DNA from 4 places in the Paenibacillus sp. VCA1 genome. Region 3 is predicted to be linked to each of the others. Evidence: riboswitches for the same ligand, from Rfam matches in the RefSeq annotation. Region 3 holds a riboswitch; each other region holds the start of a gene.
The links. A riboswitch is a leader RNA that binds a small molecule or an ion and turns the genes downstream of it on or off. The one in region 3 is predicted to bind cyclic di-GMP.
Positions count from the first base shown of each region.

Region 1: another riboswitch for cyclic di-GMP. It lies ahead of RJP21_RS06935 (non-ribosomal peptide synthetase); the one in region 3 lies ahead of RJP21_RS00455 (Ig-like domain-containing protein).
Region 2: another riboswitch for cyclic di-GMP. It lies ahead of RJP21_RS08585 (Ig-like domain-containing protein); the one in region 3 lies ahead of RJP21_RS00455 (Ig-like domain-containing protein).
Region 4: another riboswitch for cyclic di-GMP. It lies ahead of RJP21_RS18260 (S-layer homology domain-containing protein); the one in region 3 lies ahead of RJP21_RS00455 (Ig-like domain-containing protein).

Region 1 covers NZ_JAVLSX010000003.1:45,021-52,868, forward strand. The annotation lists gene RJP21_RS06935 (non-ribosomal peptide synthetase) at 1-2,187, opposite strand, end outside; cyclic di-GMP riboswitch class I at 2,291-2,391, opposite strand; gene RJP21_RS06940 (4'-phosphopantetheinyl transferase family protein) at 2,555-3,301, opposite strand; gene RJP21_RS06945 (hypothetical protein) at 3,348-3,503, opposite strand; gene RJP21_RS06950 (MDR family MFS transporter) at 3,614-5,143, opposite strand; gene RJP21_RS06955 (cytoplasmic protein) at 5,168-5,908, opposite strand; gene RJP21_RS06960 (hypothetical protein) at 5,941-6,657, opposite strand; gene RJP21_RS06965 (YhbD family protein) at 6,660-7,298, opposite strand; gene RJP21_RS06970 (glycoside hydrolase family 38 N-terminal domain-containing protein) at 7,668-7,848, opposite strand, start outside.
Region 2 covers NZ_JAVLSX010000003.1:446,932-454,779, forward strand. The annotation lists gene RJP21_RS08580 (MerR family transcriptional regulator) at 1-97, shown strand, start outside; gene RJP21_RS08585 (Ig-like domain-containing protein) at 188-4,381, opposite strand; cyclic di-GMP riboswitch class I at 4,662-4,751, opposite strand; gene RJP21_RS08590 (helix-turn-helix transcriptional regulator) at 5,126-6,004, opposite strand; gene RJP21_RS08595 (NADPH-dependent FMN reductase) at 6,204-6,773, shown strand; gene RJP21_RS08600 (Dabb family protein) at 6,797-7,099, shown strand; gene RJP21_RS08605 (SDR family oxidoreductase) at 7,141-7,848, shown strand, end outside.
Region 3 covers NZ_JAVLSX010000001.1:84,654-92,501, reverse strand. The annotation lists partial or broken gene RJP21_RS00455 (Ig-like domain-containing protein) at 1-3,162, opposite strand, end outside; cyclic di-GMP riboswitch class I at 3,397-3,496, opposite strand; gene RJP21_RS00450 (copper amine oxidase N-terminal domain-containing protein) at 3,748-4,653, opposite strand; gene RJP21_RS00445 (ABC transporter substrate-binding protein) at 4,836-6,362, opposite strand; gene RJP21_RS00440 (response regulator transcription factor) at 6,390-7,151, opposite strand; gene RJP21_RS00435 (sensor histidine kinase) at 7,158-7,848, opposite strand, start outside.
Region 4 covers NZ_JAVLSX010000007.1:348,682-356,529, reverse strand. The annotation lists gene RJP21_RS18270 (Ger(x)C family spore germination protein) at 1-793, shown strand, start outside; gene RJP21_RS18265 (GerAB/ArcD/ProY family transporter) at 1,029-2,126, shown strand; cyclic di-GMP riboswitch class I at 2,613-2,703, shown strand; gene RJP21_RS18260 (S-layer homology domain-containing protein) at 2,792-4,309, shown strand; gene RJP21_RS18255 (ArsR/SmtB family transcription factor) at 4,543-5,466, shown strand; gene RJP21_RS18250 (ABC transporter substrate-binding protein) at 5,791-7,176, shown strand; gene RJP21_RS18245 (carbohydrate ABC transporter permease) at 7,274-7,848, shown strand, end outside.

The DNA.
Region 1 (7,848 bases), on a different contig from region 3:
CGGAAGCGCGCGCCGGTCGACTTTGCCGTTGGCCGTCAACGGGAGCTCCGGCAGCATCACCAGCTTGGAAGGCACCATGTAATCCGGCAGCTGCTCCGTCAAAAACGCCTTCATCTCGCCGTAAGAAAACGCTCCGTCCGCCACTGCGTACGCGCACAAATATTTGGCGCCCGAGGCGTCCTCGAGATCGATGACCACGGCTTCGGACACGTTCGGATGCTGCAGCAGCCGATGTTCGATTTCGCCCGTTTCGATCCGGAAGCCGCGGATTTTCACCTGATGGTCGATCCGTCCGAGGAACTCCATGACGCCGTCCTCCGTCCATCTCGCCAGATCGCCCGTGCGGTACAAACGTTCTTCTCCGGTTGTGCCTCCGGGAACAAACTTTTGCATCGTCAGCTCCGGCTGGTTCAAATAACCGCGCGCGAGCCCCTTTCCGGCGATGCACAGCTCGCCGGCGACGCCGACCGGCTGCGGATGGCCGTAGGCGTCCACGATGTAAACTCTCACATGATCGACCGGACGGCCGATCGGAATGTTCGCCGACAGCTCCGTCACCTTATAGGCAGTCGTCACCACCGTGTTTTCCGTCGGTCCGTAGCAGTTGTACAGGTCGTACGTTTGCTTGCTGAACGTCTTCAGTTTATCCCCTCCCGTCAGAAGGACCCGCAGCGTCGGGTGGTCCAGCGTCATGAAATGCTCGCAGAATTGGGTCGGCAAAAAGCTGATCGTAATTCCGTTCTGTTTGAAATATGTATGTAATCTTCCGGAGTCCAGCCGAATTTCTTCGGGAATGACGTGGATGGCCGCACCCGACACCAGATACGGGAACATCTCCCATACGGAGGCATCGAAGCCGAAACCCGCATATTTTGTCGCCCGGTCCCGGTCGGTCACGTTAAATTCCCGGATATGCCACGCGCACAGATTGACAAGCGAGCGATGCTCGACCGTCACGCCTTTCGGACGGCCCGTCGAACCTGACGTATAGATCACGTAAGCCAAATCATCCGGTCCCGGGTATTCACGGGCCTCTAGGGTTTCGACGCCTGCAGCCACCTCAGGAACTGTATCCACGGATGCCTGCGCCGCGCAGACCGTCTCGCCTTGGAAGCGGACTTGTCCGTCCAGCTTCACCTTGGGCTCGGTGACAAGCAGCTCCGTTCCGCTGTCTTCGAGCATGTATGAAATGCGGTCGGCCGGATAGGCGGGGTCGATCGGCATATAAGCCGCTCCCGATTTCAAGATCCCCAGCGTCCCGACGATCATTTCAAGGGACGGCGTCGCGATGATGCCGACGATTCGTTCCCGGCCCGCACCCTTGCGTGCCAATATCCGGGCCAATCTGTCCGCCCGCTCGTTCAGCTCGCCGTAAGTCAAAGATTCGCCTTTGTAAACCACGGCGACCCGATCCGGATTTTTTCGGGCATTCTCCTCAAACCATCCGTGGACCGTCCGGTCCAATCCGGCCGAAGCGGCCGTTTGATTCCAACCGGCCAACAGCGCTTCCTCATCTTCCGCAAGCAGCCGAACGCTGCCGATCGTCATGTCCGGAGCTTGGGCCCAGGCGGTCATGACGTTTTGCAGATGCACGCACATCCGGCGAATGAATTCGTCCGAAAACGCGCCGTCCGCATACCAAACTGCGAAACCGCCGGCACGTTCCCCGTTCAGCGAGACGGCCAGATCAAATTTCCCCTGCAATTCCTCATGTCGGAAGCCGTCACCCGTCAAAACGGCCGTATTGCACACAGCCGATCCTTCATCAGAGCCGGCGCATAGGGCGGCGATTTCCCCGAACGTCGACGATTTCAACTCATGCTCGGCCATGGCGGAGGATACCTGCGTCACGAGCGCTCCGAGCGATGTCGCCCCATCCGCTTTCGCAATGAACGGGTACGCCCGCTCCGCGGAACCGATCACGGCAAACGCCGCCTCCTCCCTCCGCAAATACCGGATCAGGAGAACGCTCCAGGCCGCGCTTAGCAGCGCGCTCGGATCAACCCCCGCGGTTTCGCATGCCTGGCGGATATTCCGACCTGCTTCCTCCGGCCAAGGATGCGTTACCTTCAGCATCGGAATGGACGCCTTTCCGGAATGAATGCGCAGGATCGTCCGTTCCTCGAGTTGGTTCACATACCATTTCCATTCATCCAAATTCGACTTTCCAGTTGTTAGCACCGTCATGTTCATCTTTCCTTTGCTTCTTCATAGGTTTGGATCGTTAAAAAATAAAAAACAAAAAAACTCTACTTGCCGAGAGTAGAGTTGCTTCGATTGCGAAAACATCTTCGGCAGCTGGCTGGCATGGCGTAAAGATCGGGAATCTTGACGCTCGAAGCCCCTTTAGCTTTGTGTCCCTGACTTTCGGCAGGTTTACCTTTAGCTTGAGTTTTCAAAGTACAATATTTCAGATTTTACAGAAAATAAAATGAAATATCTGAAAATACACTTTAAATATATCATGTTTAAATATAAAGTACAGGTTAGATCTTTCCATAAAGAGGTAATATAAGTGTCTATATCCCGAAATTATGGGAAATTCCATAGGTTATCAATGGAAGATGCGCCGTACATCGCTGTCTGAATGACCGTCAAACGACTTCATGCAAGCCAGCATCTCGTCCGGGAACAAACGGCGGCATTGGACCGTTCGCTCGTCGGCCGGCATGCAGACGGCACACTTGTAGTCGGGGTCCAGCGGAACAAGCCGCAGACGCAGCCCGGAATCGACCCGGCCTTGTCGCATGATATGCGCCGTCTCTTGATGCCGGATCGTTTCCAGCGAAGATAATCCGATCGAAAGCCCTTGGCCGACGGCCTTGGCATAACTTTCTTTGAGCGTCCATAACTCATAAAAGAAAGCATCCCTCCTCTCAGGGGGCTGCATCTTCCATTCCGCAAGCTCCCGCGGTGTGAAACACAGCTCGGCTGCTTCCGCTTCGGCGCCGCCGACGCGTTCAACATCAACGCCGATCATTCCTTTTGCGCTTGCGGCGCACACCACCCAATCCATGGAATGGGACACGTTAAAAAAATAGTCCGGAAAGCCCTTCAGGGATGGTTTTCCGAAACCATCCCTGAAGAGCTCGATCTCGTTGAGACGAAGACCGTTTTCCATGCAAGCCGCCACCCGCTTCAGCGCATCCGAAACGATCTGGCGGTCCGCATCCCGTTCCGACCTGTATGTTGCGGCCCGGGTCCTTACCTCGTCGGGCAAGTAGGCAAGCAGCCTCCGAATATGCGCCCCATCCTGCCAATCTTTAAGATTTACGGTATATATCGTTGCGATGCCTTCCACCTTCTTCGTATTTCTGCCGCTCCCGTGCGATCGTCGCCATGTCCCGTCAAGGAATCAGTTTGAGCTTGCGCGCCTGCTCCTCGGTCAAAATAAATTCCTCGGCCGGCCACACCTCATCTTCGTCATCCATGCCGAACATGCCCATGACTTCGGACCAAATTCCCTTTTCCACGGCTTCCTCTTGGGTAATGATAACCTTCATCCTTGACCAGCCTCCTACTGTTGACCGTATTTTATTCAAGTATTACCCAATCCGGAGCCCTTGTCGACCAGAAACCAATAACCGGAATGGAGAATAAGTTCAACGATCCCTTATGCCTTCGATTTCGACGACGCCGGCGAAGGCCCTTTGGCGAACTGCATCCGCCCCGCTCCCATCATCGACACCGATACCAGGGCAAAAAATACCGGGAGCAGCGCCCATAAAAATGCATGGTCGACGGAAAGCGACAGCGCCGCGCTGATTTTTTCCATGACCGGCTGCGGAATGAGCGCCCTCGTCTCGGGCGACAGCAAATGCTGCGGGTCGGCGCTTGCAGGCATCGCTTTTCCCGCGTCTCCCAGCTTTTCCGTCAGCTGGCTCTTGAAATCATTGCGCTGAATGATGCCGAAAATCGTGATCCCGATCGTCATCCCAAGCGAACGCAGGAAGGAAATGGTCGAGTTCGCCGAGCCGCGCTGCCGAGCCTCCATCCCCTGGATGGCCGACATGCTGAGCACGGAAAACGAGAAGCCGATGCCGAAACCGGTAATAATCATATACAGGGTGAGTAAGGTCCGGGACGTGTCAGGCGTAATGGTGGCAAGCAAATACATGCCGAGCAAAAACACGACGGCCGAAAAAACCATGATTCTGCGGAACGTCATTTTGGCGGAAAGCATGCCCCCGACCTGCGAAGCGACAACCGAACTCAGGGTAAGCGGAAGTAGTATCAGTCCGGAGTTAGTCGCACTTCCTCCCATGACGCCCTGGACGAAAATTGGAATGTACACCGCCGCCGTAATAAACGCCGCGCCGTAAAACAATGCAGCCGCGCTGCTTGCGGCGAAAAGCCTTTTCCGGAACATGTCGTACGAAATGATCGGTTCGGCCGCTTTGCGCTCAATGAGCAGGAAGACGATAAACAGCACGGCAAACGCCGCAAACAACCCTATAATGGCGAAAGAATCCCACGCATATTTGCTGCCGCCGAGCTCAAGCGCGAACATGAGGCTGACCACGGAGCCAATAAGCGTTGCCGCACCCCAGACGTCGATTTTTTGCCGCGAGTGCTCATGCGATTCCCGGTAAAAGAATACGACGAGGAAAAACGCGATCAACCCCAGCGGGACGTTAATATAGAAAATCCAGCGCCAATGCCAGTAATCCGTAATGTATGCCCCCATCAACGGACCGAACAGGTTGGCGATGCCGAATACCGCGCCGAACATCCCCGACATCTTGCCGCGCTGCTCCGGCGGAAAAATGTCAAAAATGATCGTGAACGTAATCGGGATGAGCGCGCCGCCCCCAATGCCCTGAATGGCGCGGTAGATGCTGAGCTCCGTAATCGAATGCGCAGTACCGCACAGCATGGAGCCGATCAGGAATATGACGATCCCGAAAATGAAAAACCTTTTCCTGCCATACATATCCGACAGCTTCCCGAAAATCGGCATACCCGCCATTTCGGCCACCATGTACGCCGAAGTCACCCAAACGAACTGGTCGAGCCCGCCCAAGTCCCCGATCATCGTTCCCATGGCGGTCGCCACGATCGTATTGTCGATGGCCGAGATCAAAATGCCGAGCAAAAGCCCGGCAACGATGAATCCCAGCCTGTTCTTTTTCACAGCAGCCATAAAAATGTTCTGCCCCTCCCCAAATTATCCGATTTTGACGGACTGTGAAACGACCGCTTCGCTGTCCTTTTTGAGATCGTCCTTGTACTCCACCAGCCCGATTCGGCAGCCGGCGCCGATAGTGACGCTGCGTCCGCGCACTACGGCTGCTTTGGTGTTTTCCAACACGACCGTATCCCCTTCGATCGTTTCCGCCGTAAGCACGCCGTCCGATCCCATGAACAAACTTCCGAGAAGAGACATGCCGCTTCCTCTCTTGACGGTGATCTGGCTTCCGACCAGCTCGCGCAGCCGGCTGTGCCCGTGTAGTTTGAAATCCGCCTGCTCGGCATTCAGCATGCCGTTTACGTCGACCATTCCCCGGACAGACAGCTCTTCCATCTGGCAATCCGAGTTCGCGCGCAGTTCCCCCGTAATTTTCGCCTTTTCCGCCGATACCCGTCCGCCGACCGTCAACTCGCCGGAGATGGAGACGCTTTGAACCGCCAAGTCGCCGCCGATCCGCAGATCGCCCTGCGTCCGGACGCTTCCGCCGCTTACGCTGCCCGCAACCTTAAGCGTGCCGTTGCAGGATACGCTTCCCGCCCGTAACGATCCCTTCACCTCAGAACCGCCCAGGCACTTGAACATTTCGCATTCCGTATCGTTATTGATGACGGCATCTCCCGTGATTTTGACGTTGCGGAAGAAACCGCCTCCCGATTGGGCGTTCCCGGTAATTTTCAAATCGCCGCGGGTTCCGTTTGGATTTCCGTTCATAGCCATATGTTTGTACCTCCTTGTTATATGAACACATATTACATCTGATGAGCCGTTCCGATCGTCGCATCGTCTTCCCGAATCAACCGGTCTTTATACTCCACGCGGCCGATTTTGCAGCCTTTGCCGATGCGGACGACATTCCCCCGGACGATATCCGCCTCCGTATATTCCAGGTCGATTTCGTCGCCTTCGATGACCTGCGCCTGAAGCCGGGCGGAAAACGCCGGAACAAACTGCTCGAGGACGCTTACTTTTTTGAACCGTTTCACCGAAATCGCATCCCCGCCGATCTCTTTGATTTTGCTGGGGATGCTCAGTTTGACGTCGATCATTCCGGCATTCAGCAAACCGTCGATATTGAATCCGCCGTGAACGTTAAACGTTTCGCACTGCACGCCGCCGCCCGATTTCAAACTGCCGAAGATTTCAACCTTCTCGCCGATCAGCCCGCCCGCGATCGACAGACGTCCGTTGGCCGAAAGCGTTTCATGGCAAACGGCTTGATCCTTAATGGTCACGAGCCCATCCAACATCATGCGGTTCGCGCTGGCCCGGCCTTCGATCTTCGCCGTTCCGTTCATCGTGACGGATTCGCTTTGCAGCGATCCCTCCACCGTTAACGTGCCGTTGCTGTCGAAGGAAATGCAGTCGGTGTCCCCGTTGATTTTGGCCATGCCGTCCACCCTGACATGCGAATAATATCCGCCTTGCGAATTGCCGATCCCGGAAATGCGCATTTCTGTTCTTTCCATCCTCATGCCTCCGTTTCGTTTAATTTCAGTTTCAATTCCTCAATGATGGCCGCAAGCGGCAGCCGAAAAATCCACTTTGTTTCCTGGTCGAAATAAACATGCTCCGCGGATTCCGCCAAAAACAGCAGCGGGACTCCCATTTTCCGCACGAGTGCGAGCTCGCACGGTTTGGCTGCAAGCGCTCCGTAATGCTCCCGCATGACGGCAATCAGCATCCGGCCTTCATCCCTTGTAATATCCCCGCCCTGCAGCAGCTTCTGCAGCACGTACACCGTCAAAATGTCGTTAAAGGGCAGCGTTTCCTGGCTCCCGGCCACTTCCTCAAACAAAGCCAGCGAAATGTTTGTAACAATGTTACGTTTTACAAGCTTTGCCGAAGACATCGACTGGACGTTCGAGCTTGGGGAAAACACGTCCGCCAGCTCATCCAGCGACAGGCCGTCTTTCATATTTTTAATGCGTTCGATTCGCTGCATGATTTTATCTTTCGGGAAAAAGGTTTCCTGCCCCGTAAAAGCCGACTTGCGGACGAACCACTCTTCGGGAATCAAATTTTTGCGCTTCCAGCGGTACAATTGTCCGTAGGAGATCCCCGTCAGCTCCAGCAGTTCCTTTTTCGAAATCAGATCCTCTTCGTTCATGACACCGCCTCCTCGCCTCATAATGTAACATAACATTGTTACGTTGTAAATGGGTTTAAAACATTTTTTATGATTTGCCGGATCGCGGCAATTAAAACCCAAGGAGCAAGGATAGCTTCAAACGAACGATTCGGTACCGGCGGGGTCCGCCCGAAATAGGGAACTCCTCCGAAAATAAAACAAAGAGCAGAATGATGAATTCTGCTCCACTTGCCCGCAGGACGCTGCAAACATCGCCTCCCATCGCTACCGGCTGCCGGTATACGAGCGAACGAAACCGTCCCGATCTCCGCTCTATATGCGCTGGATTGAAAACCTTTTGGGATGTTTGCAAAATCCTACCTTACAATATATTTTGGCGATCCGATGTTATGAGTCCGCTTGCGTCCGCCACACGACAGCCCCGGCACTCAGGGCCCGGCACCGGCCGATCGCTTCTTCCGCCGACCCGACGTCCTTGCTCCATTCGATGAAATAGCGGAATTCGTAAAACCCGCCCAGCGTCGCCTTAAAGTTGGTTTCCCAATAGTTGCTCATGGCCCACACGTAG
Region 2 (7,848 bases), on a different contig from region 3:
CAATCAAATTGACGATATCCAGAAGCGATTGGAAAAGTCGAAGAAATTTTTGAGTGCAGTCTTGGAAGGAAAAGCGAATTTTCAAACAAAGTGTTAAGGACTATTACCTAATCTATCTGTTATGGCTTTCCCAAAGTAAAAAACCATTGACGGCCCAGTACCGTCAATGGTTTTTTTAAATATTTCCTTACTTATCGATCAGATGGGTCACTTTCAGCATTCTTGCGATCAATGCGGTTACCTCGGCACGCGTCATTTCCGCTTTCGGGCTCAGAAGTTCAGGTCCGTTGCCTTGGATAATTCCCGAAGTGATCAGCTGGGCAACATCTGCTTTAGCCCAAGAAGCTACTGTTGCCCCATCCGCATATGGTGCCAATGCAGAAGCGATCTGCTCCTGACTCGGTACGTTTTCGGATTGAATCAAGCGGTACGCGCGGGCAATCATCGCGAAACCTTGCTCTCTCGTGATTTGCTGACCGCCTTTGAAGTTGCCGTCCTCATATCCGCGAACAATATCAAATTCATCCGCGAGCGCTACAGCATTCCGGTACCATGCCGTCGACGGTACGTCAGGGTAGATGTTTTGCGGTGCGTCCTGACGCATCAGACCCAGACCCAATACGACGATTTCAGCGAATTCGGAGCGTGTCACATATCGGTTTGGCGAGAACGTGTTGTCGCCGTTGCCTTTCAGGTCGAGTCTCGCGGCAATATTATTCACGTCAGCTCTGCCCCAATGATACTGCACATCGTCGAAATCCTGCGGATTCCAGATAACCGAATAGGTTCCGCTGCTGCGCAGATCATTGATGAGTGCGAAGTAACGGTTATCGATCTTCGTTACGACCGTCGGCACATGGAATACGCTGCCGTCCGGGTTCACAATAACGCCTGTCGTGATGCGGTTCGGGTCGACGCCTTCCGGAAGCGCGATGTATTTCGGCGCATAACCATTCAATAGTCCCGCTCTATCTGTTTTCCCGTCATGGTTAAAGGTCAAATCGAGGTCGACTGGATGCACAAGTAGTTCATAACCGCCTTGAGCTGCCTTCTCGCGGGCAACCTTAGCCAGATCGTCCGCAGAACGTTTGATCTTGATGTTAACGGCAATATCGCTGAGCGGCGCGTTGCCAAACTGTTTGCTAATGGCGTTCACATCGAGCTTCCCTGCAGGAACCGGATAAATCGCCAGCACATCTTCAATTTCCAGGCTGGAGCCGGTATCGGTGATCTTTTTCAAGCCTTCAAGCGTCAATCCTCGAACTTCAACATCGCCCTTACCCGGTACGCTGATGCCGAGTTTATGTCCTTTACCGTCCGCCAGAATGCCGGACAGCTTGTCCTTATCGATCGTAACCGTCGCCTGGTCTCCATTTACCGTACCCGAAGCAAACGATACATTCGAACCGTTATCGGTTGTTACGATGTTCCCTGGTTTCACAGGGTTGTCCGTCGTCGGTGGAGTCGGTGAAGTTGGTGTATTGTCTGTTCCGGAGTTGTCGTTACCGGAAGCTCTTGTTACGGTCACAGAATACGTTTTTCCCTTACCATTTTGATCCGTAACTTTAATTGTAATGACGTTTGGACCAACATTCAGGGCCAGATAGTCGCTAAGCTCACCGGTAGTTACCGTTTTCCATTCGCCGTTATTTACTTGAATCTGAATGGTCGCGTTCGGATCCTGCGCTGTTGGCGTCAATTGCAGTTGATTAACGCTATTCGCTACGCTCATCGTGTAGGATTCCTGATTCGGATCGAAAACCGGAAACAGGTGCCCTACAGATGGAACTAACGATTCCAGCTTGTTGTTGGCTGGTACAGCACTTTCGCGAACGATGACATAGGTATATTCGTTGATCAACTCACCGGCTTTGTCATAAACGCCGACTTTGATCTCGTTCTTACCTTCGATAAGCGGTAGCTTATTCCAATCGTCGGAAAGATACTCCTTACCTTCCACGAACACTCTCACCTGAGTATCGTCTGGATATTTCGCCACTGGATTCAGGCTGATGCCGTATACGTCATTCGTTACGGTTCCGCTATAGTTTTTGTATTGGTTTGGATCGAATGCTGGGGTTAACGTAATCTCCTTCTCGCCGTCTTGGGTAAGGCCAACATGATTCAATTCACCCAGTTCCCCGCCCAGTTTCACAAGATCCTTCTCTGCTTGCTCCAGAGCAGTCAACGCCTGATCCACTTCTTCTTGCGTCGCTGTCGGATCGTTCAGTACGCGTTCCGCTTCATCAAGAGCACGCTTTAAGTTGTCCCAGCTTGCTTGGGTGTAGTCGGAGTCGGTCAATTCGCCGGCAATAATCTTGCCGTCGATCTCATTCGCTTTCTTTTCTAGGGCGGACTTGTCAACCGCTTCTATGGTAATGTCTTTGCGTACTGGCATCGATGTTTTAGTATCTTTGGTCGCGGTTACTTCAACATTGTAAATGCCATTCGGCAAATCCATATCCGGCTTTACGCTCCAGTTGCCATTCGCATCTGCGATAGTTGTGAGCGTAATATTGTCATTGATCTTAACCATAACCGTTGCTCCCGGTGTTGCTGTACCCGCAAACTCCGGCTTTCCAGTGAACACTGTGTCGCCATTCGGCTGTTCTAGCGTTACCGTCGGTGCCGTTGTGTCTACTTCTATTGTTTTCGATACTGGCGCTGATGTTTTAGTGTCTTTGGTCGCGGTTACTTCAACATTGTAAGTGCCATTCGGCAAATCCGTATCCGGCTTTACGCTCCAGTTGCCATTCGCGTCTGCGGTAGTTGTAAGCGTAATATTGTCATTAACTTTAACCGTAACCGTCGCTCCCGGTGTCGCTGTACCCGCAAACTCCGGCTTTCCAGTAAACACTTTTTCTCCGGACGGTTGATCCATCGCCACCGCTGGCGCTAATGTGTCTACTTCTACGGTCTTCGATACTGGCGTCGATGTTTTACCGTCTTTGGTTGCCGTAATTTCAACATTGTAAGTGTCGTCAGGCAAATCCGTGTCCGGCTTTACGCTCCAGTTGCCATTCGCATCTGCAATAGTTGTGAGGGTAATATTGTCATTAATCTTAACCTTAACCGTTGCTCCCGGTGTCGCTGTACCCGCAAACTCCGGCTTTCCAGTGAACACTTTATCTCCGGACGGCTGTTCAAGCGCTACCGCCGGTGGCGTTGTGTCTACTTCTAAGGTCTTCAATACTGGCGCTGATGTTCTATCGTAATTGGTAGCTGTGATTTCAATATTGTATATATCATTTGGCAAATCCGTATCCGGCTTTACACTCCAGTTGCCATTGGCATCTGCGGTTGCCGTGAGCGTAATATTATCATCAATTTTAACCTTAACTGTTGCTCCCGGTGTCGCTGTACCCGCAAACTCCGGCTTTCCAATGAACACTTTATCTCCGGATGGTTGATCCAGCGTTACCGTTGGCAACGATTGCCACAACAGAGCATTACCCACGCCATAAACTGCAAAAAGAGGATAGTTATCAGCAATCAGATTTTCCAGCCCCGCCAAGTCGCCTGCTATTGCTTGTCCAAACTTACTACCTGCAGTCATACGATTTTGTGCGGTAATACCTGCTTTTCCGGTAAATGCGCCCTTTAGGGTAAGAAACGTATTGCCTTGCAGATTAACGTTTCGATCCTTTTGTTGGCCTGATTCTACTATTGTATTCCCAGTTATGCTTGCATCGCCGGAAAGATTGAACGTCCCTGCTTGCAGATCTACTCCACCGCCGATATTATCAGTAATCAGACCACCGGTCATAGTGAAAGTACCGCCACCAATCAAAACCGTACCTGAACTCGCATACGAATTACCTCTAATTTCCCCACCAGTCATTTCTACAACTGCAGTAGAACTCATGAGATAGACTGCACTTCCAGGAAACTTCGAGTAATTATTTTGTAAAACAGCACCTTCTGTAATGAACAGTTTTCCCGACCTATCGACATTCACTATTCTTCCCCAGGAAGGATCGGAATTACCGTCAATTATAATATTTTTCAAAGTTAGCCCGCCCGCTGTGAGATTAATTAGTGTGTCCTTTTGGGCACCAGTTGGGGTCCCACGTTTAATTACAGCAGGATTTACGACACCATCAGCCGTGGTGATCGTAATATTCTTTGCCTGATTAATTTCAAGGAATGAATTATTCTGTGCGGATAATGTGATATTGTCCAAGAGAAATATCGTTCCTCCGTCATTTATCTCTAAATAGGCCTTGCTCAATGTGGCATACGGAAACTTTTTAGTTCCATCCCCAGTGGTGTCATTGCCGCCACTGGCTACATAAACTTCCGAAGAAGCGGCATAACTGATCGGAGTCCCTAAGCTTGCCCCTATACCCGTGAAGACAAGAGAAAAAATCAGGAACATCATCCCTATTTTCCGTAAACTAATGTTATTGCTTAGCAAATAGATCATTCCTTTCTTGTGTGAAGTTATTTTAATGCACTCTTTTAGCTACCCTTGTCCACCTCTTTTGTTACTTTTTTAAAAAATGCTATGTCAGGATCACACGAGCTGCAGAAGTCAATTGGCACAAAAACGATAAGAATTACGGCCAGTCCTTACAGCAACGGGCTCCTTCAATAGAATAACTAAGAAAATAAAAACTCCATCCAATAGCAAGCGCCAGTAGACGGAGTTTCCCGTCGTATTCGGCAGCTGGCTGGCATAGGCACTTAGCTTCCTTTAGCCCCTTTAGCTTTGCGTCCCCGATTTTCAAGCGGGTTTGCTCTTTTCGTACGAGTGTATATATGTAAAATTTGCAGTAAAACTTCCTATTTGTTAGCCTTCCTCAAAATTATAGGCTAGTCAACTAGCCTCGATTTTGTTGAATTGTATCTCATGATGTCTGTTTTAGTACTTTAGTAGCTACTTTTGACATTATATGTGGCAATTCTGAATATTTTCTGAATAAACCTGCTGTTGTCAGAATAAAACCAAAAGAGTCTGTCCCTAAAGTAGTTTTGCTCACTTGAAGAGAAAGCTAGCTTGATGAAAGTGAAAAAAGAAATGGCGGTGCTAGGTGGTTATGCCTGCACCGCCATTTCTGGCTTTTGGTCAAAAGGCATCCTCTGCAGGGTGCCTTGATTCATACCTAACAAAAGATGCCTCATACTAAACTCTTTGAGAAGATTCTAGCGACTCTGACTGCCGGCCCCGATAATCAATTAACAGCTGCTGCATTTTTTCCACCGTCCCGTCTTGATGGGGAACATGAATGGAAACGGTCAAATTTGTATCGTTCAAATGCTGAAATGAAACAAAATCAAAATTCAAAATCCCGAGATTCGGACACTGCAGCGCTTTGGGAGCATCGATGGCATCGAGAATCTCATGGGAGTCCCAAAATTCCCGAAACTCGCTGCTGGCTTGACACAACGCCTCGAATTGACCAGACCACCAGGGGTCGTCAACGTGCCGCGCATACCCCGCATGGAAATTTGCGGCGACCCGCCGCGCATGCAATTCCCATTGGTCTCCCTTGAGGTAGCGAAAACGGGGCGAAGTAAACGTCATCCAGACAAAATTCCGCTCCCTTTCAGACATAGCCGCGAGATCCCCGTTCAACGCGCAATAGGCCTCATTCCAAGCAATAATGTTCATACGTGCATCCATCACATTTGACGGGGACAAATTTTGGCTATCCAAAAAACGTTGAAGCTCAGGTGTTACCTTAGAGGTTGGATTCGTTTCGACTAAGGGGATCTGCTTACGTGCAAGATAATACAGATGCCTGCGTTCCGATTCATCGAGCCGAAGCACTTCTGCTATTCGATCAAGAACCTCGGCGGATACGTTGATATGACGCCCTTGTTCCAAGTAGGTATACCAATCCAGTCCCACGTCTGCCAACAGAGCGACCTCGCTGCGGCGCAGCCCGGGTGTCCGTCTGCGTCCGGTTTCCGGCAATCCCGCTTGCTTAGGGGTCATTCGTTCCCGGCGTGAGCGTAAAAAACGGGACAATTCCTCATAACGGTCCAATCTGTACGCCATGATCTCCATGCCTCCTATCCATTGATGAACGTAGGATTCCCGATCCTACGATAACCAGATCTCTTCCTAGCCTCGTTAGGTGCATATACACTAGTCTATGTTCTCCTTAGGGAGAATAGCAAGTATGGATGAGACCGTGATGATCGGCTAAAGCCTGTTCATATCCATCCATTCTAACCAATATGATGAGGTGATGAAAATGAAAGTAGCTGCCATTGTCGGGAGCATTCGCAAAGAATCCTTTAACTTGAAGTTAGCCTATTATATTCAAAACCGTTATAAGCATCTTTTTCAATTGGATGTATTGAATATTCGGGATCTGCCTTTTTACGATCAGGATACGGAGTCCGCTCCGCCGCAGCCGGTTATCGATTTTAAAGGCAAAGTCGCTGCTGCCGACGCCGTTTTATGGGTCACTCCCGAGTATAATTCAACCATTCCCGGCGTCATGGCGAATGCGATTGACTGGTTATCCCGCGTTGATCGAGTCATGATCGGGAAGCCCTCATGGATTGTAGGGTCTTCCATGGGATTGTTGGGATCGGTAAAAGCGCAGGGTCATCTGCGCGACATTCTCTTTGCATCCGGCATTTCCTCGCCGCTGTTACCGGGAAATGAGGTGTACATCGGCCTTGTTCATGAGAAGTTTAATGAGATGGGCGTGCTGACGGATGAAGCTACCATAAAGCACCTTGATCTCGTAGCCGAAAACTTCGTGAAATGGATGAAGGAAATTTCCCTATTGCAGCAGTTCCAAAGTCAAAAATAATCAGCAACCTTGGAGGGAGAAAAATGTTTGAGCATATTGTGTTTTTGAAGTTTAAGCCCGATGTTTCCAATACGGAAAAAGAAAATGCGGTAAAACGCGCGCAAGACTTTAAAGGGAACATTCCAGGGATCATCGATCTTAGCGCCGGGATTAACGTTACGGAGGAAATAGAGCATATGCAAGGTTTTACGCTGGGGATCCGAGTTACTTTTGAGGATCAACAGGCTTGCCGGGAATATATTCAGCACCCCCTGCATCAAGCTTTATTGCAATCCATCGGCCCATTTGTTGAAGGAATCGTCGTTATGGATTACCCGGTTGCTTAACGTCACTCTTATAAATATTTTCAGAAAGGAAAATCATTGCAATGGAAAAGAAGCTTGCCGGTAAAGTTGCCTTGATCACCGGTGCGTCCAGAGGGATCGGCAAGACGATAGCCGAACATTTGGCACATCATGGCGCAAAGGTGGTCATCAATTTTGCGAACCGTGCAGATCAGGCGGCAGAGGTTGTTCGGAACATTCAAAAAAACGGCGGAGAAGCGACAGCGGTTCAGGCCGATATCAGCCGCTTGAGCGAGCTGGAGAAACTCTATCACGAAACACTTGAAACGTTCGGAAAGCTTGATATTGTGGTGAATAACGCGGGAATCATCATTACAAAACCTATTGGCGATGTAACGGAAGCGGATTACGACCAGCTGTTCGCGATTAATGTCAAAGGGACCTATTTTTCATGCCAGCTTGCCGCCAAGCATCTGAATCCGGGCGGCCGCATCATCAATTTCTCCACTTCGGTGGCGGGTCAAATGTTCCCGGCTTACAGTCTGTATGCCGGCTCCAAAGGAGCCGTCGAACAATTTACGCGTCAATTGGCCAAAGAGCTTGGAAAGAAAAATATTACGATTAATGCTGTAGCACCCGGCCCTATTCATACCGAGCTTTTCACGGTCGGCAAAACGCCCGAGCAAATCCAGGGGCTTGCCAACATGAACGCATTCGGACGTCTCGGGGAAACCGAAGACATTGCAGGTGTGATCCTCTTTCTTGCGAGCGAAGAATCGCAGTGGGTTACG
Region 3 (7,848 bases):
CGTTTGGTCCGCTGGTGAAGGAGCTTTTCCAGACTCCCCTGCGACCGATCCGTTATCTTCCAAAGAAGAGCCTGAGCCATCCCCCGAATCCGGAGCCGTTCCTTTCCCAGGTTTGGTTGGAGTCGTACCGCCTTCAGGGTTTGTAGGCGTTGTTCCGTTCCCTGGATTGGTCGGTGTCGTTCCATTTCCGGGATTCGTCGGCTCAGGGGTGGTTCCTGGAACCGTCGTTCCCGGTCCAGTACCGGTTCCCTTCACGTTGACCGTCACCACGGACGTCGTGGTGCCGCCGCGGCCGTCGCTCACTATCACCGTAAAGCTGTCCGTTCCGGTATAATCCCGGTCCGGTACATATGTCCACGTTCCGTCCGGATTCACCGTCACCGTTCCATGCTTCGGATCGCTTCCTTTCGCATACGTCAGCGGGTCGCCATCGGCGTCCGTTCCGGTTACTTTTCCGGTGGCCGGCGTATTTATTGGCGTTTCTGTCACGTAGGAAGGCACGTTTGGCACCTGATTCGGTTTTACCGGGTCCGTGCCCGTTCCTGGATTCGGCGTGGTTCCTGGACTTGTTCCAGGATCCGTACCTGGGCCTGGATTCGTGCTTGTTCCAGAATCAGTCACGTTGACCGTCACTGTCGAAGTGGTCTTTCCACCCTTCCCATCATCCACGATCACCGTAAAGCTGTCTTCGCCAACATAACCAGGCTCTGGCGTATAGGTCCAGGTGCCATCCGGATTCACCGTGACTGAGCCGTGCTTCGGATCGCTACCTTTGGTAAATGTAAGCTGGTCACCGTCCGGATCTATTCCATAAACGCTTCCGGTTACCGACGTATTATTTGGTGTCGTTACGTTTTCATCTCGCGTGACCGGTGGTTGGTTCGGTTTGTCTGTTACGTTAACTGTTATCGTGGATGTCGTTTTTCCACCCTTCCCATCATCCACGATTACAGTGAAGATATCTGGGCCTACATAGCCCGGATCCGGTTCATACTTCCACGTTCCGTCCGGACTTACCGTCACGGTCCCATGCTTTGGATCGCTTCCTTTGGTGAATGTAAGCTGATCACCGTCCGGATCGGTTGCATACACGCTGCCGGTTACTGTCGTATCCCGCTGCGTCGTTACGTTTTCATTGCGGCTCACTGGCGGCAGATTTGGCGGCTCCGTTACGTTGACCGTCACCGTGGAGGTGGAGGTTCCGCCCTTGCCGTCGCTCACCGTAACCTCAAAGCTATCGGTTCCGGTAAAATCGGGATCTGGAACGTACTTCCATGTTCCATCCGGGTTCACCGTCACTGTGCCATGCGTCGGATCGCTACCTTTGGTAAATGTAAGCTGGTCACCGTCCGGATCTATTCCATAAACGCTTCCGGTTACCGACGTATTTTTCCATGTAGTTTCTTCGGTATTCGATGTCATTGGCGGTCGGTTAGCCGGTGGGTAAACATTCACTTCCACGTCCGGCTTGCCCGGAGTGTCGATATTGTCGCCAGTCACTTCGGCCACGTTGCGAATGCTTTGGCCAGCTTGGCCTGGTTGGATGATTGCTTTGAATTGGACCGTGTGCCAATTGGTGTCCGAAATGACTCCGAACTGACCGACAACCTGACCTGCAGTATAATGTCCTTGGTCATCACCTTCGGCATCCGTCACCGCTGTGCCGTCTACGCGAAGCGTGCCCGGAACATATTCCAGCCCTGCCGGAATCGCGTCGGAGATCACCAGATTCGTGACCTGACTATCTGCTGCCGCGTTTCGGGTTTGAATCGTATATAAAAGCGTATCTCCTACTTCCGGATGGGCCGAATCCATGTTTCCAGCCGCTTTTTCCTGAAGCGCAGCCTTTTTATTCGATTCAAGCACGGGAACCCGCGGATAAATGTTGATCGTCGTCGTCGGCTTGTCCGGAACGTCGATATTGTCCCCGACTACCGCTGCCGTATTTGCAATATCCTTGCCTGCCTGGCCCGGCAGCACTGTCACTTGAAACGTGACGGTGTGCAATGCGGTATCTTTAATGACACCAAACTGACCGACTACCTTGCCTGAGGCATAATGCCCTTTGTCGTCCCCTTCAGCATCAGTGACAGACACGCCGTCCACCTTTAAACTGCCCGGGACATACTGTAGCCCTGATGGAATTGTATCCGAGATAACAAGATTACTAATGAAGCTGTTAACCACTTTGTTCCGGCTCTGAATCGTGTATAGAAGCGTATCTCCTACTTCCGGGTGGGCCGTATCCGTGTTACCTGTCGCTTTTTGTTGAATGGTTGCCTTTTTCTGAGATTCAAGTTCAGGAGGATTAGGATCGAACTTCGGCGTAACTTCCGATGCCAGATCATAAATCAATCCCCCTGTCATTTCTCCGATGTAAGTGGTGCTCAAAGTATCACGGTTAAGTATATAGAATTTCGGATTACTCAGCCCACCGACGATTAATATATTTCCGTTAGGTAAAAAGCTCATTCCTCTGAACCCATTCTCTACAGGGACACCATCTGCAGAAGATATGGCGATACTGCGAACCATGGTAGACGTTCTTGGGTCCAACTGAACTAATGAACTGTCTTCGTAAAACCATAGATAACCATTACTATCAAAAACCAAATCGCCACCCATATCCTGGTATGACGGGAGACTATAATTCGTTATTTCATTTGATTCCTTTTGTCCCGTAGATAAATCATAGGTTCCTATATAAACCTTACCGTTATGTCCATATACATAATAATATTTCCCATCAAAAATGACAGAACTCCCGGCTATACCCTCCACTTGTGATACAAACTGGGCTGTTCCGTTTTCATTAATTCTGTAAAGTTTAGAAACAGGATTACTGCTGTAAGAATAAGTAGCCGCATAAAAAGCTTTCTCATTCATTGCTACTGCCAATCCGTTTAAACCGGTATTTTCGGTAACACCTGTTATAGTAACACTAGCCTTTGGAGTAGCAGTTGGATTATTGCCATCAAATTGATGGAGTGTCATCCCCTGGATACCATACGAATCAATTTTATTAATCGTTAATGTCCCTGCTGCATGAATTGCACCTGGCGATAAAGGGAGTCCCACGCTAAGGATAAGCAAAAGTACAGAAAACTGAATAAAGAGACGCTTTAATAAATTGGTTCGCTTCATAGAGCGGTCATTGTGCAATTGTCTCCCCCCAAATCATACTTAATTCGAAAGCTCTGATCGTTGATAGAGCGATCATTCCTTCGCCGTCAATCTTTCCAATTTCAGAAAATTACCTTATAGAACTCCTTCCCTCCTCTTTCTTTCGTCTTTTTTATAGACAGGGCTCGAAACCCCAGCTATCAAAATAGTTAAAATTTTAAATATTCAGAAAAAGAAAACCCCCGTCCATAACAGACGGAGGCTTCCGTCGTATTCGGCAGCTGGCTGGCAGTAGCATTTGCGTTTTACAGCAAATCCGTTAGCCCCTATAGCTTTGCGTCCCCATTTTTCAATGGGTTTGCCATGATCGTACGAGCTTATATGTAGTTGAAAAATTTAACATTTACTTAAAAATATAATATATGCGAATCGTAAGTTAGGGACTAGAGTCTCATTTTGCAATATTTCCTTCGTTTTTGTCGTTTCTACTCACCGCTCTATTAGAAAAAACGGTCTGCTTTTGGAAAAATAAAGAGAACCGGCCAATTGGCCGGCTCTCCGGTTATTTTCTCAAGTACATCGATAACGTCCTTTACGTACAGTGCCTCGCCGTCTTCGGCGGCATCAACCCGGAAAAGACAACGCATTCTCGGCGTACGGATCAAAGCGGTTTATCGACATCGTAAGCCCGTTATAAAAGGTATACACATCTCCCGTATACTTATCGACCCAAAAATCATACATCATAGGGATGACGTAATACCTGTCGTTCTCCGATTCGATTTTCAAATGTGTAATGACATTCCTCAAAATGGCCTTGTCATCTTCCCTACCCGGTTTCTCGTTCGCGGCAAGCGGAACAAATGGGCCGAATTTTGATTCATAAGCGATAACGAATTCCTTTTTGGCTTTGTCGATGGCAGCCTCTTTGGAAAGGATCTTGGCATCGCTTGGATACCGGCTGATCATTACATGCGGCAGTCTGGGAACCATATGCGGCTGCGAGAGATCTTTTCCATTAAAATAATCCACTTTGGCGCGCAAAGCTTCGGCCACAAATCTCGCAGGCACGTAGGTGCTACGGTGTATGATTTTTGGCGCGACAGTCATATCGACTTTTTTGCCGTTTACCTTGGCATGCGTGGAGTGCATGAATAATTCGACCGTTTGGCCGCCATCGGCAATCGTGACTTTTTGGGCTTTGGAATCCCACTTGATTTGAGCCCCCAAATGTTCGGCCACGATTCGGACCGGCAGCAGCGTCCTGTTATTTTCCGTCACCACATTCGCATTTTTGATGATGGAGCCGTTGATAAATAATCCTACAAAATCTTTGCCGATGGACTCTTGGCCCGAATCACCATAGCGGATATAAAATTCGGCATCGACTCCTTTTTCATACGGATAAATGGAGATTCCGGCGACATTCGTCGGGGGCACGGCCCCCTCAGCCGATGCATACGCAGAACAAGCCGACCATAACACCGATGATAACAGCATGGATAGAACCAAACGTTTGAGCACCACCATCGCACCTCTTTTTCCTATTTTTAGATGAAATGACTCCCCGCATCGTCATGACTAAAAATGAACTGCCCTGATTGATAAGCTCCTAATGGAAAGTCTTCATCTAAGAGACGGTTTAGCACCCGTTTGGGTTACGAATGGAAGTGCGCAGGACTGTACCAATTTCATGGATCCGGTCGGAAGCATCAGAGCCGCTGCTTGTGCGCCATACGCCAAGCGTCGAGCTGTTTTTGCACTTCGGCACGAACCTCGTCCAGACCGGCCTGCTTCAGTTCCTGATTGAACTTCGGCAGTTCGGTATCGATATCCACGCTGCCTGTCATCAGGCTCGGGTAATATTTTTGCCATACCATCTCGATGTTCTGCATCTGGATCGGCATCATGGATAGATCGGGCGTAAAACCCAGCATGCTGGATTTAACGACTCTTGCGTTGGAAGAACGGAACTGATCCCATTTATTCAAAGGGTCCGGAAACGCGCCGCCCATCGTCTTCAAAATGAACCAGTTGCCCTGAGTATACGTGACCCCCGTGTAACCGGGCGTTTCATCCGGGATGGGATTCCCGCTGGCGTCCTTCGGAGGAATAGGCACGACTTGGCCATTCTCGTCCAAGCTGTAATGCACGCCCTCTATCCCATAATTGAACAAATTGCGGACTTCGGGGTCCGTATTGAGCAAATTCAAAAATTTAATGGACTCTACGGGGTGCTTGGTTTCCGCGCTGACCGCCATAATGCCGCCCCGCAAAGATTCCGTCGTGACGAGCTCGGGCGTTACGGCGTTCGCCACCACCTTGTAGCCGCGGTCCTTGCTCCAGCTGTTTACCGCAAGTGGGCCGCCGTCGGAGGCTTTCCAGAACAACTTCGAACCTATCTTCAGCTTTTGATTCTCCCGTAAAGCAGCATCTTCGTTGATGTAGCCCGCCTTATAATAGCGCCGCAGCGTATTCAGCACTTTCCGTGCTTCTTTCGTTTCGAATATATTCACCACGGGAGCGTTTGGATCTAAGGACTTCACCATCAAAGGCAGCTTCTTGTCTATGACGTATTCGTAGCCGTCCAAGGCGAAGAAGTTCTGCGAGTCCTTGTCCAGCTCCATGGGCAAATAATCCGGTTCCTTTTGTTTGATCATCCGCAGCAAAGGTTCAAGCGATTCCAGCGTGTTGTATTTTGTAATATCGATCTCGTACTTCTTCACCAGTTCATCCGGATACGTCCACTGTTGGCGCACCGCGAGTTCTTTATTGGTAGGGATGCCGTAAATGCCGCCGTCGTCCATACGCACCCCCTGCCAAAAAACGGGATCGATGGCCTCGTACATTTCCTTGCCTACGGTAGAGAGATAGTCATCCAGCCGCAACCATGCGCCACGTTTGGCATAACCCGTGAAGTCCTGGGCAAAAGCGACATCAAAAGGGGTTCCCGCCGATATCATCGTGTTCAACCGGTCTTCATACTCTTGCCATCCTACCTTGACGTAGGTGATGGTAACGCCGATCTTTTTGGCCAGGATCTCATTGATTTTGTCGTTCACCAGCTTCAGATCCTTGTCCGGCTCGCCGATCGTGTAGTAGATGAGATTCACCGTGGCGCCGCCGGGCTTCCCCTCATCTTCGCCGGAAGACGAGGAGCACCCCGTCCCCGACAGCGCTAACATGACGGTTAATGCAACATATAGAATGATACGACCCCAAAAAGAGGGTTGCTGCATACAAAGGCCTCCTTTGTCACGTTAAACCTAGCTCTGTTTTCTCATTTCCGATGGCGACTTGCCGAAATAACTTTGAAAATGGGTGTAAAAATAATTCAGATTGGGGTATCCCACGGAAAGCGCAATGCTGGAAATTTTTTCGCTGGTCGTTAAAATGAGTTCCCGCGCGTGAAGCATTCGATAGGCCATCAAATATTCCGAAAACTTCATATGCGCTTCCTTCAGAAACAGCTGTCCAAGGTACGTACTGTTCATCCGAAAACGCTCCGCCACTGATTTCAGAGTGATGTTCTGGGCATATTCCGCCTTCACCATCATCAAGATGCGGTTGGTCAACTTGGATAATTGATCGTACGGAATTCCCAAAATCGGATCGGCGTTCAGGTCCTCGCCGCTTGCGCCGTCCAGGGTGCCGTGCAAATCTTCCACGATGATTTTTTCGATCACCTGCTGCAGCTTGGAACGTTCGACGGGCTTAAGCAAATAATCCTTCACCCCGCATCGGATCGCCTCCCGGGCGTATTCGAATTCGCTATAGCCGCTCATGATAATATATTGGGTGGGAAGGCGCATCTCTTTAAGCTTGCCGATGATTTCATAGCCGCGCTCCGTCCCTATGCACACATCGAAAATGGCGATATCCGGCAGCAGCTCTACCGCCTTGGACAAAGCGCCCTCTCCGGTTTCGCTCGTCTCGATCCGGTGAAAACCGTATCTTGCCCAATCCAAACTCCGCTTCATGCCCTCCAGAATCTGCGGTTCATCATCCACGATAAGAAGTTTGTACATGCCTGATCACTCCTTTGCGATCGTAACGGTAATCTTGACGCCTGCCTCCTCGTTGTTATCGACCTCCATGGAAAAGCCCTCTCCATAGAAAAAATGCAGCCGGGTATACACGTTGCGCAGGCCAATGCTCTTGACAGGAGCATCGTCACGGCTTGAAAGATTCCGCTTCACTTCGTCCAAACGCTCCCTGGAGATTCCTTTTCCGTTGTCGACAAATTCGAGCACGAAGCGCTGATCCGTTTCCCAGCCGTTGACGACCAGCAAATTAAATTCGTTGCCCGGATCGAAGCCATGAACGAAAAAATTCTCCGCCAGCGGCTGCATCCAAAATTTTACGGTAGATACGTTCCAAAGCGCCTCATCCACATTCAGCTGATAATAAAACCGCCCCGGGTATTTCAGCTCCATGATTTTCAAATATTTTTGCAAAAGTTCCAGCTCGCTGATGATGGATATGATGTTTTCTTTCTTCACGATATCCCGATATAAAGCGCCTAAGGTTGCAATGGCATCGGCGGTGTCGACGTCGCGGTTCACCAAAGCGGTAGAGCGAATGGCCTCTAACGTGTTGTACAGGAAGTGGGGATTAATCTGATGTTGAAGCGCCTTCATTTCCGTTTCCTGCTGCTTCAGCTTCAGCAAATATTCGGTGCGAATGTGTTTGTCGAGCTGGAGGACCATGTCATCCAACTCCCGG
Region 4 (7,848 bases), on a different contig from region 3:
TGAAATCCGCCTGCGGGTTATGCCCTTTGTCACTCACGGAAAAGTCCGGGAATTTTTCGAATCGCCTTTTTTGTTGGAGCAGACGAAAGCGGACTTTCTGAAGGGTGAAGCCGCGCGCGTTTTTCATAAGCCGTTGACGATAAGTCGGCTTGTTCAGCGTTTAAGCACCAATGACAACGCAGCGATCCTGCCCTTCATTGATGTCCCGCAAAAAGGAGGGGATGGAGGTGGGGAGCCGTACATCAAGGGGTATGCGGTCTTTAACCGGGGACGTATGGTCGGAACGATGACGGGGAATTCGTTTTTCGCTGCAAAGTGGGTGATGAATCAATTGAAAAACGATGTCCAAACCGTAGACCTCGGGATCGGGTCTCCCTCCCGGGTGACGTTCATAACCATCGCTTCCAATTCGCGTTTGATTCCATCCCGGAAGAAAGGGGAGTGGCAAATGATGATCCGTGTTGATTCGGAACTGAGTATGATCCAAAATACATCACGTCTGAATATGGCCGATCCAGCAAATGCCCGCTTACTAGAAGCGGCGGTGGCAAAACGTATTCGGGAGATGGTGAAACAGTCCGTTCATGATGCTCAGCGCATGCACGCTGATATTTTTGCTTTCGGGGAAGCGATCAACCGCGAAAATCCCCGCGGATGGAGCAAGCTTGAGCCGCATTGGAAGAGTTACTACCCTGGGATGGAAGTCCGGGTGGAGGCCGGCGTGAACTTACGCCGCATCGGTATGAACAGCACCCCCCTTGGACAGCAGCAAAAGGAGCTTACAAAACCATGATTTGGCTGAAGGTTGCGGGGATATCGCTAGTCGTAGCTCTTATCGTAAGTTTCGAGTGGGCTCGTCTGGACAAAAGCAGCGTCCGTGAACGCGGGACACTCGTGGCCATCGCTGTCTTTAGCTGGATATCCGCTCTGCTAGTCGTGTTATTTCCGGAAATGCCAGGCCCAATCCGATTGATTGAGTGGCTCTACAGACCATTTTCCGGCTTATTAAGTTGATGAGGTGTTTGCAGATGGTGGAAAAAGGGAAAATATCTTCAGGACAATTGGCGCTTCTACTATATTCCCTGATGGCCTACGACGGTCTGCTGCTGATTCCCAAAATTGCTGGGGAGGCGGCGGGTCGGGATTTATGGTTGTCGCCCATTTGGTCGCATCTGGCCGGAATATTCTTCGTGCTGGCCATGCTGCGGCTCAACCGCATGTTTCCGGAAGAAACAATTATCGGGTACAGCAAGCGGATTTTTGGAAAAATACTGGGAAAAGCGGCGGGATTTGTCATCATATTTTACGCCGCTTATCTGACAAGCGTTATTTTACGAATTTACAGTGATTTCATTTCCTCCGTCTTTTTGGAGAATACCCCGCCCCTCGTCATCTCGGGAGGTATTATGTTTCTTGTAGCATATGCGGTTAGAGGGGGTGTAGAGGTGCTTGGCCGGTTGGCGCAATTGTTTCTTCCGGTTACCATCGTTGTGTTCGTAATACTGAGCGTTCTCACGATCCCTGAATGGGCCGTATCGAATGCTTTCCCGATCATGGGAAAAGGTCCGGTACCTTCGCTTAAGGGAGCCATCGTTCCATTCACCTGGTTCTCCGGGTATCTTTTGTTGGGATTGTTTTTTCCGTTATTGTCGAGTAAGCGAAGGGCAGCGTTATTCGTAATGGCTGCCTGGTTTGGAGAAATGCTCACACTTGCAGCGTCCGGGCTTGTATCCGTTTTTCTTTTTGGCGAGTATGCCGGTACATTGAACTATCCGTTTATCGAAGTCGTCCGATATATCGGACTCGGTGAATTTTTTCAGCATATCGATGCCTTGCTGTTAGCTGTATGGCTGCCAGGCACGTTTATCGAATTGTCCACTTATCATTACGCAGCCGTGACAGCCATTGCCGAATGGAGCGGACTCAAGGATTACCGGGCGCTCGCCTTGCCGCTTGGACTTTTGTCATTGATCGCGAGCTTATGGGGCCTTTCCAGTGACGTCGAGTTTGAACGTTATTTGTCGACGAGTCACATATGGTTCGATTTCTCGTTGCTTGTGTTCGGGCTGCTCCTCTTCCTGGTAGCATGGATCCGTAGCAAGCTGCAGGCGGCAAAAGGCGGATAGGGCGCTGATGAGAACGCAACATGATTCGGCGAGCAGAACTGTGCAGTTTTTAAAGATTTAATGCCAAAATCCACTTTAACTCATCATCTTAAAATCCTGCGGGAGGCGGTGTGTCTAAACTAAGAATCGATGTGTCCGGTTTGATGGGGGTCGTCCTCAATATAAAACCGGAACTCATCAAGCAGGAATTTTGAGGAAAATGACAAAAACTCAATGGGGCAGCGTAAGAAAATTTCAACTGTTCCATTAAGCTTTTTGTGCTTCATGCAATTATTGCTATGAGTAAAGGTATTGCGGACAATAGTATGATACAGCCAACTTAGCATGTAAACCCATTTTGAGCCTTTGGGTCTGCTGCTTCAAGGTAGAAGTTTTATTATTTCCTTTTGAAAATACATCGAATATACTGTTTATATCCAATCATTTTCATAATGCCGCTTTTGTTTAATAACCCATTATGAAATGGATTCATCAACAAATGAATACAGACTTTTGGGGCAAACCGGTTGAAAAGCCGGGACGCAAAGGCATGGGTCGTCGATTTCGTTCATGGAATACCGATTGCCAGCCTGCATTACATATGTCTCCTAAGCAAACCTCCTTATACAAGGTGGTTTTCTTTTGTTGATCGACAACGATCAAGAGTAGCAGAGAGGGATGAACGAATGAAGAAATCTTTGAAAGTGATGTTAACCGTACAGACTGCGATAACCTTAGGGATGGGCGGTTTATTTGCGCCAGAGCTGCATGCGGATCGTCTTACGGCCAAGGTCCCTTTTGCGGACATGAAATCGCATTGGTCGGCAGACAGCGTTGCTTGGGCGCTCAGCAAAAACATCGTACGCGGCTATGAAGACGGCACGTTCAAACCGAATCAATCGGTAACGCAGGCCGAGTTTTTGTCCATGCTCATACATAGCTACAGACCGGATGCCCAGAACGGTTCTCCCAGATGGGCAGAGCCTTATTACATGCTTGCCGAATCCTTGAATTATCCCGTAAGCTCTTCAGACATCAAAGCACAAAACCAGCCGATTACGCGTCTCCGTGTGGCGGAGCTGATCGCCTCGGCGGAAGGTATGAATTATGAAGGCGATGATGCCATCCGGTTTATGTACGGCAAGGGGCTAGCCAAAGGCGAGGGCGGTCAGCCGACCATCACCAGCTTTAACGGTTCCAAGACGCTGACGCGTGCCGAGGCGGTTCAGTTTATCAAAAACTTGTCGGATCACGGATCAGGTGAAATGCACGCAAGACCGGCAACAAGTTCGGACACGAGCAAGCTGCCGGACATTCCGTTCGGAAATGAAAAGGTCGCAATTGAAACAGGAAAAACTCAAAATCAAAATACAATGATCCCCGTATTAAAGCTGGATGACAAACCCATTGCTTTTAAAACAAAGCCGGTTGTTCAGAACGGAATCGTCTATTTTCCGATTGAAGAAGTATGCGCTGCATTTGGAATAAGTTATCAAGAAAATGCCGACGGCAGGGTGACGACGACAAACGGAATCGAAACGAATACATTCAGAAGCGGCGAAGTCGATTCCTTTATCCATAATAATCCGAAAAATCCGGTTTTAGGGTCCGAAGAGATTCCGCTCGACGGGCAAAACCCGATGAAAAAAATCAACGGCGTCTTTATGATACCGGCGGAGTCTATAGAAAATCTTTGGTTTGCCGTAAATAAGGATGCGAAAAAATATGCCGACATGATGGTTATTGCCAACGGGCAAGAGGATCAAAGCGAATTGAAGTTTTATACCTACAAGCAAAACGTTCTCACATCCTCGGAAAACATGGATGGCACAAACAAGCGTCCGGGCGGTGACGGCGGGTTTGAAGGCGACGGTAAAGTAAACAAAAGCATATGGGTGAAAGAGTATGCTGAGCCAAGCTTGGGGACAAACGTGTACGCCACCTGGAGATGGAGTTACAAAGACGATCTTTTTTACAAATTTAAAGAGGTCAAATTTACCGGGTCGATCGTGAACGGCACCGCCTTAGGCATGTTAGAGTTTAGCGGGGATATAACGTATTACAAGGAAGATGGCCGCGAAGAACAGCTCAAACCCGCGGAATTGCAAGACATAAAGCTGCCTTACAAAAACGGGGACATCCTAATGACATGGAACGACCTGCTGAAGTTGTTTTCAAAACATAACATTATTCTGCCCGATTAATGGTTTACTGCATGGAAAAAGCCGCCTCGATGCGGCTTTTTGAGCATTTATCACGGGGGCAGGAGTCGAAGTTCAATTTTTTAGGATACGATTTACTGTTTATGATTAGAGGATTGATGTAAATTGAAGCGTCATTATGTTTTTATTGTTTTAATACAATATTTCTGTACATATACGTGATTTATTGTTTATAATATTGTAAATAAATCAATTCACAGGAAGGTGACATCCCGTTGCTTGAAGTTTCCATAAATGATTCCGAACGATTGGTTAAGGTAGCGCATGCACTCGGCACGCATACAAGGGTCAATATCATCAAATTGCTGTTGGACAAACCCAATCTCAATATTCTTGAAATTGCCGAAAAGCTGGATATCCCCGTTTCCACTGCCGCCAACAATGTCAAAGTACTGGAAGAGGCCGAATTGATTGTAACAGAACTTCAACCGGCAACTCGAGGGGCTATGAAAGTGTGCAGCCGGAATTTTGACGACGTTCGTCTCATTTTGAATCCGGGTGCTTACGATCCGAATACAACCAAAGTCGTAGAGATGGAAATGCCGATCGGACACTTCAGCAACTTTGACATTGTGCCGACTTGCGGCATGGCAAACACGTCAGGCATGGTATTTCAAGAGGATGAGCCCGTCAATTTCTATCTTCCGGAGAGCAGGACGGCTGAAATCATCTGGTTTCGGAAAGGTTGGATTGAATATCGTTTCCCAAAAAAGCTGCCTGCGGGAGCGCAAATCCATACGCTCGAATTCTCCCTGGAACTTTGCTCGGAAGCTCCGAACTATAATAATGATTGGCCTTCGGAAATTACAGTATGGGTGAACGAGGTTGAGGTTGGCTCGTGGATATCGCCGGGGGATTTTGGCGACCATCGAGGCAGGCTGAACCCGTCGTGGTGGTATGACAACAGCACGCAACACGGTTTGCTGAAGATCTGGTCGATTGACCTGACGAAGAGTATGATCGACAAGGAGAAATGCTCCGATATTTCGCTTCATGATCTCCGGTTGGGTGAAAAGCCGTATATTACGCTCAGGATCGGAATTAAACCGGATGCGAAGCACCAGGGCGGAATAAACTTGTTCGGCAGAGGGTTCGGCGATTATGAGCAAGGAATTATAATGAGAATGGAGTATAACTAAAGCGATACCTATTAAGTTCCAGATGTTTTGTGACAACAAAGCAATCTGGTCTTTTTTTGCTTAATAATCCAATATTATTGAAAGAAAGCGTTGACAATTCATGTTTTTCTACTTATTATCTTGTTAATAAATGAAATAATTGAAATAAAACAATTTATATAGATTGAACTAAAGTTTGAATTGAACTTCCTGTTAAAAGGACCCGATGTGGCCCTATAACCTTCATTTCTTTAGTTCATTCTATATCGCTGTAAGCTTTTTAGATGCAACATGTTCTTCAATTATTTTGTTTATGACGATTTTATCAAAGGGGGAAGAGGGTTTATGTTTCGGAAAAGGAAATGGTTTAGTCTTTCGTTAACTTTGGTACTCAGCTTCGTGTTGGTGCTCTCCGGTTGTAACTCCGGCAACAACAAAAGTGAAGACAACTCGGCAGATTCTAAAACGCAAAATAAAACAGAAGCAACAGATGCCACTCCTGACAAAGATGCAAAATCTGAAATCGAATTTATGGGGTGGGGCGGAGATTCCGAGAAAGCCGTTTTTGAGAAACTGATTGCATCTTATATGAAGAAATATCCGAATAAGAAGGTGAAATACACCGTCGTTCCTCCTGCGGAATATTATCAGAAGCTCGATACCTTGATTGCAGCCAAGAAAACTCCGGACGTATTTTATGCCGGCGGAGCTCACTTCAACAAGCTTGTCTCCAGCGGAGTGCTGCTGAACCTGGAATCCTATCTGAAATCCAGCGAGTTGGTGGACACGAATAACGTTTGGAAACAAGGGCTTGACCGTTATCGGTATGACGGTACGACTGTGGGCGCCGGAGATTTGTACGGGTTGCCGAAAGACGTGGGTCCATGGGCGCTTGCCTACAACAAGGATCTGTTCGACAAGGCCGGATTGCCATATCCGAGCGCAAAAGCCGGCGAATACACTTGGGATCAGATGATCGCCGATGCCAAAAAATTGACTACGACCAATGCACGCGGAAAAATCGATACCTTTGGCGTGGCCGCCTATTCGCTTGAATCGGCGGTATGGGCGAATGGCGGGGATTGGGTTGATCCGTCCACGGGCAAAATTACGATTGATACGCCGGAGTTTGCCGAAGCGATGCAGTTCGTGGCCGATTTGAGTCTAGTCCACAAGGTCAGCCCGTCTCCGGATGACGAGAAGGCGCAGAATGGTTATACCCGCTTCGTTGCCGGCAAAGTGGCGATGTTCCCAATGGGGCCATGGGACCAGCCGGGTTTCTGGGATTTGCCGTTCCAATGGGATATCGCGGCATGGCCGGCAAGCCCTAACACAGGAAAAACGGCGACGTGGCTCGGCTCCCTTGGATTCGTGGTTTCGAAAAACACCAAATATCCGGAAGATTCATTCGCGCTTGCCTCTTACCTGAGTCTCGACAGAGATTCCCAAAAAGAAAACTATGTTCTGGGGCAGGCCGTACCGAACTTGATCGATATGGCGAAGGGCGAATTCATGGCCATGGATAAGGCGCCGAAATCACGCCAGGTATTCATCGACATTATTGAAGATTACGGCCGGCCGCCGATTGAAGTATCCTCGAAGAACACCAAATGGCTGGACACGTTCTGGCAGGATGCGAGTCAGGTATGGACCGGTCAAAAAAAGGCGGCGGAGTTTGTAAAAGCAGAGCAGCCTAAGCTGCAAAAGCTGTACGACGAGAACAACAAGTAAAGGACTGCTAATGCTGTGGCGGAGGAGCGAAAACGACGAGAGCTCGGTTTGCGGCGTTTTCGCTTTTTCCGTTTGCAGTATAGGGAGGAAAATGTGAATGAAGAACAAAACCCCGGGATATCGGCGTAAAGAAATCATATGGTCTCTGCTGTTTATTGCCCCGCCAATATTGGGCTTCCTGATTTTCAGCTTGACGCCGCTGGTCACTTCGTTCGGATTAAGCTTCATGTCATGGGATATGTTCACGCCCGCCAAATTCACGGGCGTGGAAAATTTCCGGTATATGTTCGCGGACGAGAAGTTTTACAAGTCTCTTTTTAACACGGTTTTCCTGCTTCTTGGGGTTCCGCTTGGCATGATCATTTCCCTGGTGCTGGCCATCCTGATGAACCGGCAGCTAAAAGGGATCTCGATTTTTCGCACCATTTACTACATTCCGGTCATTTCACCGATCATTGCAATTTCATTGCTCTGGCAATGGCTCCTCAATTACGACTACGGGATTATCAATGAATTTATTTGGGACGTTTTCGGAATTCAAGGACCTAACTGGCTTGGCGATCCCAACTGGGTAAAACCGTCGTTTATTATCATGGGACTTTGGGGCGGAGTCGGCGGAAACATGGTTCTCTATCTGGCCGGTTTACAGGGGATATCGTCCAGTTATTACGA